Regions from separate parts of the Ruegeria sp. BHSC223 genome, predicted to be linked through region 1. Evidence: riboswitches for the same ligand, from Rfam matches in the RefSeq annotation. Region 1 holds a riboswitch; the other holds the start of a gene.

Region 1 (4,205 bases):
CCAGCCCGCCGCAAAAGCACCCAGGTCGCTGTCCGAGAACGACAAAACCACCAGATCCGCCGGGCTCTGGCCCAGGTCGGTCGGGGTCTCGGTCTCTTCCAGCCCGTGGCTTTCGCGGAAAACGACATGCATGACGTGGGCTTACTCCGCAGGCTCGGAAACGCCGGTCAGGATGGCACGGATCGCGGCCTCGTCGATGTCGTGATGCTCGGCGATCACCACCATGCGCGAGCGGCGCTCCTCTCCGGGTTGCCACGGACGGTCATACTGGTGGCGCACCCGCGCGCCAACCGCCTGCACCAGCAAGCGCATAGGCTTGCCCGCAACGGCGGCATAGCCCTTGACCCGCAGGATGTTCAGCTCGTTGGCCAGCCGCTCGATCCGCGCGACCAGCTCTGCCGGGTCGGATTGCTCGGGCAGTTCCACCACGATGCTTTCGAAATCGTCATGCTCGTGATCGTCATGGCCATCGTGATGGCTGGGGCGGGCATCCATGTCGTCCTCGGCGGCGGCGCCAAGGCCCAGGATCACCCGCACATCCACCGCGCCCTCGGCCACCTCGACCACCGGCAGCGGGCGGGGGGCCTCGGCCGCGATCACCTCGCGCGCGCGGGCCACGCCGTCGGGGCCGGCCAGATCGGGCTTGGTCAGCAGGATGATGTCGGCGCAGCTGATCTGGTCTTCGAACACCTCGGACAGGGGCGTTTCATGGTCGATCGAGTCGTCTGCCAGCCGCTGGGCGTCCACGGCCGCCACGTTGGGCGCGAAGCGGCCCGCGGCCACCGCCTCGGCATCGGCCAGCGCGATGACGCCATCCACGGTGATTTTCGAGCGGATATCGGGCCAGTCGAACGCCTTCAAGAGCGGTTTCGGCAGCGCCAGGCCCGAGGTCTCGATCAGGATGTGATCGGGGCGCGGCTCCAGCGCCATCAGCGCCTCGATGGTAGGAATGAAGTCATCGGCCACGGTGCAGCAGATGCAGCCATTGGCCAGTTCCATGATGTTTTCCGCCGGGCATTCCGGGATGGCGCAGCTTTTCAGGATCTCGCCATCGACGCCAACATCGCCAAACTCGTTGACCACCACGGCCAGCCGCTTGCCCTGCGGGTTCTGCATCAGGTGGCGGATCAGCGTGGTCTTGCCCGAGCCGAGAAAGCCGGTGATCACGGTAACGGGGAGTTTTTCAAGGGTGCTCATGGCTTAGGCTCCGATCGGGGGGATGCGCGCGGCGCAGTTCTTGCGGAAATGGACGGGACGCTCGCGCCAGGGCACCAGCCCGTCGGCGGTGGCGTGATACTTGGTGACGCCCTCGACGATGGTGGCCACGTCGTCGGCCTCGTTGAGGTTCTCATAGACAAAGGTCCAGCGCGCCGGGCCGCCGCGCAACACGATGGAACAGCCCTGATCGCAATTGGACAGGCATTCGACCGGCCTCACGGTGACCCCTTCGGGCAGTTCGGCCGCGCTCAGCGCGCGGTGCAGCAGGGCGCCGGGGCGCTGGGCATCGTCCTCGACCGGCAATCCGCGGCGGCAGGTGGTGCAGACCAGCAGTTCGACTGGTGCAGCTTCGGTCATGTCTCTCATCCCCCCTCGTCTGGTGCGGGGGACGGGGCTTGCGCGGGCCACGCTCTCGGACATGGACCCGACACCGGAACACCCCGTCCGGTCTTGTCTTCGGGTGCTGGCAGGTCTCCCGGCTTGCGGATGTCAGGGTCTTGCCCTGTCGGGCGTCCCGCCTTCCCGGCCAATCGGCCAGTGGCTTGGGCACCCTCTCCGGTCACGGTCGCGGGGGCGGCTGCGCTTGACGTCCGGCCTTGGGGCCGATCCGCTGGCGCATTCCCTTTTCATCCGGTTTCCCGGACACCAACAGGGCGGACATGCGGCATGGGCAGGGGCCTTGTCAAGCGCGCTTGGCGGTGCGCCTGAGGGGGCAGGGGAAAAGCGACCTCTGACGTTCAGCCAGCGGCATCCGCCGCCAGCCGCGTACGCAGCCAGTCGAGATAGAGCTGTGCCGGGGCCCCGGGCGCGGCGGCGCGTTCAGGCCGAACCAGGTAATGCGCCTGCGAAAAGGGAATCGGCGGTCCCGCCAGCCGAAGCGGAGCCCCCTGGGCGATGGCGCCCTGGGCAAAGCGGGTCAGCACGATGGCCAGCCCGGCGCCCGCCATCACCAGTTGCAGCGCCGCGACGGTGGTATCGACCGAATAAAGGCTGCCGCCGGTCGGAGCGGGCAGGCCCTGCGCCGCGAACCAGCGCGGCCAGTTGTCATCGTAACCCAGGATGTGGATCAACTGGTGCGCCTGTAACGCCGCGAGGGGCTGCTCCGGCGCCCCGGCCCGGACCACCGGCACGATGGTCTCATCGCAGAGCTTCTCGGTCACCAGCCCTGCCCAGTCGCCACGCCCCAGCCGGATATCCACATCCACGCCGCCCGCCGCCGGACCGTCATCCCAGATGTTCGAAACCAACCGGACCGGGATGCCGGGATGATCGGTGGCAAAATCAGGCAGGGTGGCGGCCAGCCAGTAGGTCGCCGAGGAGATCGGCGCACGGATGCGCAGGATGCCGCGCCTGGCCGGGCCGAACAGGCTGGAGGTCGACAACGCCACATCCGCCAGCGCCTGCCGCACCGACAGCGCATAGCTGCGCCCCAACTCGGTCAGGCCCAGCCGCCGGGCGGCGCGCGTGAAGAGCGGCTCGCCCAGTTCCGCCTCGAGCGAACGGATATGCAGGGATACGGCGGTCTGGGTCAGCCCCAACTCGCGCGCGGCTTCGGTAAAGTTCAGATGACGGGCGGCGGCCTCGAACGTCCGCAGCCAGACCGGGTTGGGCAGGCGGGCCATCTCAGCGTGGCTCCGGACCGAGGACCGGGGCGGGGCCCAGAAAATTCAAATTTTCTGGGACAAAATTTCCGGGGAAATTTTGTCGGCTGCGCTGGTTCGACATCCATCACCAAAAAATTCATGGCATCTTTCGATTTTTTATTCGTTTCTCTTGGCTAAATCCAGCTTTCATACTGCGCGCGAACCATGACCCCGGCAGGACCGGCAAGGGAGGACGCAATGAAAGTAGGCTTTATCGGACTGGGCAATGTGGGTGGCAAGCTCTCGGGCTCGCTCCTGCGCAATGGCATCGACCTGACGGTGCATGATCTCAACCCCGATCTGGTCGCGGGTTTCGTCTCGCGCGGCGCCAAGGCGGCCGAAGGGCCGGCGCAGATGATGCGCGATTGCGACGCGGTGATCACCTGTCTGCCGTCGCCCGCCGCCAGTGCCGCGGTGATGGAGGAGATGTTGCCCGAGGTCGGACCCGGCAAGATCTGGATGGAAATGTCCACCACCGACGAGGCCGAGGTCAAACGGCTGGGTGAACAGGTGATCGCGCGCGGCGGGGCCGCGGTCGACTGCCCGGTCTCGGGGGGCTGTCACCGGGCCGATACCGGCAATATCTCGATCTTCGCGGGCTGCGACCGGGCCACGTTCGAGCGCATCCTGCCCTTTCTGACCGTCATGGGCCGTCGCATCCTGCATACCGGACCGCTGGGCAGCGCCTCGGTTCTGAAGGTGATGACCAACTATCTGGCCACCGCAAACCTGCTGACCTGCTGCGAGGCGCTGGTGACGATGAAGGCCGCCGGCATGGATCTGAACACCACCTACGAGGCGATCAAGATCAGCTCGGGCACCTCCTTCGTGCACGAGACGGAAAGCCAGGTGATCCTGAACGGCAGTCGCGACATCAACTTCACCATGGACCTGGTGAAAAAGGATATCGGCCTGTTTCAGTCGATTGCCGACCGCACCGGCGTACCGCTGGAAATCTCGCCGCTGATGATCAGCATCTTCGAGGACGGGATCGCCCGCTATGGCATGCGGGCCCAGTCCGACGACATCATCCGCCGCCTGGAAGAGGCGACCGGCCTCGACATCACCGCGCCGGGCTTTCCGCCCGAGATGGTGGACGACGAACCCGAAGAGCCGGGGTACGAGGTGGTTCCGCAGGGGCTTGTGCGCGCGGCAGGCTAAGGGACACGCCCCAAAAGGCATGACGCCGTGCAGGAGCAAGGTCCTGCACGGCGTTTCTTTTCGTTCAGATCTGTTCCACCTTGACGCTGTCGCTCAGCACAAAGGCCAGATGGCCCTTGATCCGCTCCATCGCGGGCAGCGGGTCCTCATAGCTCCAGACCGCGTCCTTGGTCACCGACGAGC
Region 2 (4,205 bases), on a different contig from region 1:
GGAAATCGCCATGATCCGAGGTCAGGACAATCATCGTGTCCTGCATGCGCCCGGTCTCCTCGAGCCATGTGAAGAGCCGTCCCATCTGGTCGTCGGCCTGTTTGATCAGCCCCATATAGGCGGGGATCACCGCATCGCGCACCTCTTGCCGGGAAAACGCCTCGCCCACCTTTGTCTCCATGAAGGCCTTGAACAGGGGATGGGCGTTCTGGCGTTCGCTGTCGCTGCGCACCACGTCCTGCACATGTTCGGGGCCATACATGCTGGCATAGGGTTCGGGCACGATATAGGGCCAGTGCGGCTTGATATAGCTCAGGTGACAGCACCACGGACCGGTCTGCTGTTCGATGAATTCCATCGCGCGGGTGGTCAGATAGGGGGTCTCGCTGTCCTCTTCGGCGATATTGGCGGGGCGGGTCGCGTTCTTGAGGAACCAGCCCGATTGCACATTGCCCTCGGCATCCAGCCCGGAATTGGCAAAGTCGTGCCAGGGGTTGTCGCTCTCATAGCCCTTGGCGCGCAGGTACTTGTTGTATTCCCTGGCGCCGTCGGGGTCGTAATACCCGTCCGGCCCCTCAGGCAGCATGCCATCGTCGCGTTCGAACACGTCGAACCCGCATTCCGCCACCCGCGCCCCGATCAGCGAATCCGGCTCAAGCCCCAGCCGTGCCATGCCTTCCTCGTCCGCGCGCATGTGGGTCTTGCCCACCAGCCAGCAGCCCATCCCGGCGGCGCGCAGGTGGTCGCCCATGGTCATCTCGCCCACCTTGAGCGGGATGCCGTTCCAGCTGGCCCCGTGCGAATGTACATAGCGCCCGGTATAGGTGCTCATCCGGGACGAACCGCAAATCGGCGACTGGATATAGGCACGGTCAAACCGCACCCCCTTTGCCGCCAACTGGTCGATATTGGGCGTGTTCAGGGTCTTGTGGCCGTAACAGCTGAGGTAATCCCAGCGCAGCTGATCAAACATGATGAACAGGATATTCATGGGCGCGCATACCTTTTGCATATCTGTCGGAAAGCCTGCAGTTCCGGTCTAGACTACCCGCACTCTAGCCGGGTTGGGACCAAGTAGGAAACATGGCACCGGGCCCTTCCGTGCATTTCTGGCCAAGGGTTTGGCTCGCCTGTCGGTAAGCTTTAACTTAGCTGCCCTTCAGGCGGGGTCTGAACGGCCTAAAGCGTAGGATTCACTGTTGCCGGGTTGCCCTTTTGTGCCCCGAATCCTTGCGCACTCACCAGCATCGTGACTTGCGACAAAGCTTCTTTCGGAGTCATGTTGCGGCTGGGCAAGGTGTTGCGGCCTTGGATGTGGGCTCGATCGGAGAGGGAATTTTGCGGATGGCGCAATTGGTGATCTATGCGCTGCAAGTTGGGGGAGGCTCGCTGGCGATCTGCCAGTTGCCGGGCCTGTCTGGCAACTATTCAAGTGATATTGATCTGATCGGGTCCTGGGCGCCCGGGCTGGTGATCTCGATGACGACCGAGGTCGAGATGTTGCAGCACGGTGCACGCAATTTTGGTGCTGATATCCAGAGTCGCGCCTGCCGCTGGGCTCATCTGCCGGTCGATGATTTCGGAGTGCCTGGCCGTGATGCCGAGATCAGTTGGAAGGCGATCAGCAAATCGGCCCGGCATGCGCTGCGCGGCGGCGGGCGCGTATTGATCCATTGCAAGGGCGGCTGTGGCCGGTCGGGCATGGCGGCGTTGCGCCTGATGATCGAGACGGGCGAAGAGCCGAAGGCGGCGCTGGCGCATTTGCGGTCGGTCCGCTCCTGTGCGGTGGAAACCGACGCCCAGATGGACTGGGCGCTGGCAGGTCGTGCTATCCGGGACTGATCCTTCAGGCCGTTGCTTGCACTGTCGCAGCAGAGTGGACGCAGCGGGGGCGGGCCTCGGCCATGGCGCATGGTACCGGGCCTAGCCCGGCGGCAAATCCCGCTCCGTCGGGTGTCATCAGTGCATCGGCAAAGCGATTCAGATGCGACAGGGCGGTGTCTTCGTCGACGCCGCAGAACACGCGGATCCGGCTGTGCGAGGCGGCGTAGCGGGCCATGCAACCTGCTCCACACGGGGGCATCTCGCAATGCCCTTCTATCGCGAAACCTGCATCGGTCATCGGTTCAGCCTGCCGCAGCGCGCGGGCGAGGTTCTCGGCCAATGCCGACAGCGCCGGGCAGGGCCTGCCGGTTCGGCGACAGAGCGTTGCGGCAAATTCATGCGTTCTTGTAGTCCAGATCATCCTGCGCCCTCCGCGCGGCGGAACAGGGTGTCGGGGACCGGCCGATCAGGGCCAAGGCATCCCGTCCGGACACCCCGCCCGGGTTCGAGTTACGGTTGCGATGGCAGGTCTCCTGACTTGCGGGTCCGGGCTTTGCCGGCCTTCCCGGCCCGGAGGGCCAGTGGCATTTCGGCATCGCTCACCGCTTACAGTTGCGGGGGCAGTCTCGGAATTGGTCCCCTGTCGCCAGGGGGGCCGCACCGTGTTCCCTTTTCATCCCGGCGCATGTGTCACCGAGAACCATCGCCTCAGCGGTAGCGGGTGTTGCGGGCCGGAGTCAAGCCGGGTGTTCGTGCCGTGTTTTTCCCCATGCGGCGGGATGCTAGTATTGGTATCGAGTAGTCAGGCTGAAGAAGGGTGTCGGCATGCGGTTGAGAGGAGTACGCGGCAGTAGGCATGTCGAGGATCGTCGCGGGCGACGTGGCGGCGGCATGGCCATCGGCGGGCGTGGGCTGGGCATCGGCGGGGTGCTGCTGCTGTTGGTGATCGGCGCCTTTACCGGCATCGACGTCACCCCGTTCCTGACCGAACAGCCGGGCCCGAGCCAGAGCGCGCCCAAGGAACTGACCGCCGAAGAGCGGCAGGCGGGCGAATTCGTCTCGCGCGTCTTGGCCACGACCGAGGATGTCTGGGGCACGGTGTTCCGCGACCAGCTTGGCCGCGACTACATCCCGCCGACGCTGGTGCTGTTTTCTCAGGTCACCTCCAGCCCCTGTGGCGGCGCCTCGGGCGCGACCGGGCCGTTCTACTGCCCGGCCGACCAGAAGGCCTATCTGGACACAGATTTCTTTGCCACGCTGGCGCGGCGCTTGCAGGCGGGTGGCGATTTTGCCGCCGCTTATGTGATCGCCCATGAGGTGGCCCATCACGTGCAGAATCAGCTGGGCATTCTGGGCCAGGTGGATCAGGCCCGGCGGCAGTCCTCGCAGGTCGAGGCCAACGCCCTGACCGTGCGGTTGGAATTGCAGGCCGATTGCCTGTCCGGGGTCTGGGCGCGCTCGGTCCGAGGTCTGATGGAACGCGGTGATCTGGAAGAGGCGTTGAACGCCGCCCGGATGATCGGCGACGACCGGCTGCAACGGCAGGCGGGCCGGGTGCCGCAACCGCATACATTCACCCACGGCACTTCGGCGCAGCGGGCATCCTGGTTCGAACGCGGCTTTGATAGTGGCCGGGTCGCAAGCTGCGACACGTTCAGCACCAACCGGCTCTAATCCGCGCGCGGCAGCATCTCGGGCAGACGGCGCAGCACGTCCGAGGACTGCCGGGCACGGGCTAGCATCCAGCCGCCTTGCAGCAGGATGAACATGGTCTCGGCGGTCTTTTGCGGATCGGCCAGCCCAAAGCGCCTGGCGTGATGCGCGCCCTCGGTGATCCAGCCTTCGAACAGGTGGTGGGCATGGGCACGGAACGCGGCGTTGTCCGGCCCTTCGAACAGGGTCGACGAGATCGGGCAGCCATCCCACTGGCCTGATTTGTCGAATAGTTTCGCGACCTTGCCGCACAGAGCCTCCATTCCGGCATGAAAGCTCTCGGCTGGTTCGAACGAGGCCGCGATCAGCCGCAGCATCTGATCCGAGGCCCAGGTGGCCGAGGCCAGCGCCAGGTCGGATTTGCCGTTCGGGAAGTGGTGATACAGAGAGCCCTTGGGCGCCTCTGCCTCGGCCAGCAGCTCGGACAATCCAACACCGTGATACCCCCGGCGCTGGAACAGCTGGGCGGCGGTGCGGATCAAGCGATCTTTGGTCGGAAGCGGACGTTGGGTCATGTGCCGGGGATATTGACAGCTCTGGACCGATTGGTCCAGACATGAGGAATAGACCAATCGGTCTAGGAAATCTGGAGGTCGCAATGCTGGATATGCAGTCATCTGTCAGGGTCGAGGATTTTCATTTCCCCGCCGGGTCGGCGCAGCTTTCGG

Evidence for each region. Region 1 has a riboswitch for cobalamin ahead of AC2FNY_RS12710 (DUF1636 family protein). Riboswitches for the same ligand answer to the same signal wherever they lie in the genome.
Region 2: another riboswitch for cobalamin. It lies ahead of AC2FNY_RS16690 (hypothetical protein); the one in region 1 lies ahead of AC2FNY_RS12710 (DUF1636 family protein).

The regions. Positions count from the first base shown of each region.
Region 1 is NZ_JBXWRR010000007.1:50,351-54,555, forward strand. It holds gene cobN (cobaltochelatase subunit CobN) at 1-132, opposite strand, end outside; gene cobW (cobalamin biosynthesis protein CobW) at 142-1,197, opposite strand; gene AC2FNY_RS12710 (DUF1636 family protein) at 1,201-1,575, opposite strand; cobalamin riboswitch at 1,667-1,883, opposite strand; gene AC2FNY_RS12715 (LysR substrate-binding domain-containing protein) at 1,956-2,840, opposite strand; gene AC2FNY_RS12720 (NAD(P)-dependent oxidoreductase) at 3,060-4,022, shown strand; gene AC2FNY_RS12725 (DUF427 domain-containing protein) at 4,087-4,205, opposite strand, start outside.
Region 2 is NZ_JBXWRR010000013.1:53,964-58,168, reverse strand. It holds gene AC2FNY_RS16700 (sulfatase-like hydrolase/transferase) at 1-991, opposite strand, end outside; gene AC2FNY_RS16695 (protein-tyrosine phosphatase family protein) at 1,345-1,842, shown strand; gene AC2FNY_RS16690 (hypothetical protein) at 1,847-2,059, opposite strand; cobalamin riboswitch at 2,331-2,544, opposite strand; gene ypfJ (KPN_02809 family neutral zinc metallopeptidase) at 2,650-3,498, shown strand; gene AC2FNY_RS16680 (TetR/AcrR family transcriptional regulator) at 3,495-4,052, opposite strand; gene AC2FNY_RS16675 (alpha/beta hydrolase family protein) at 4,136-4,205, shown strand, end outside.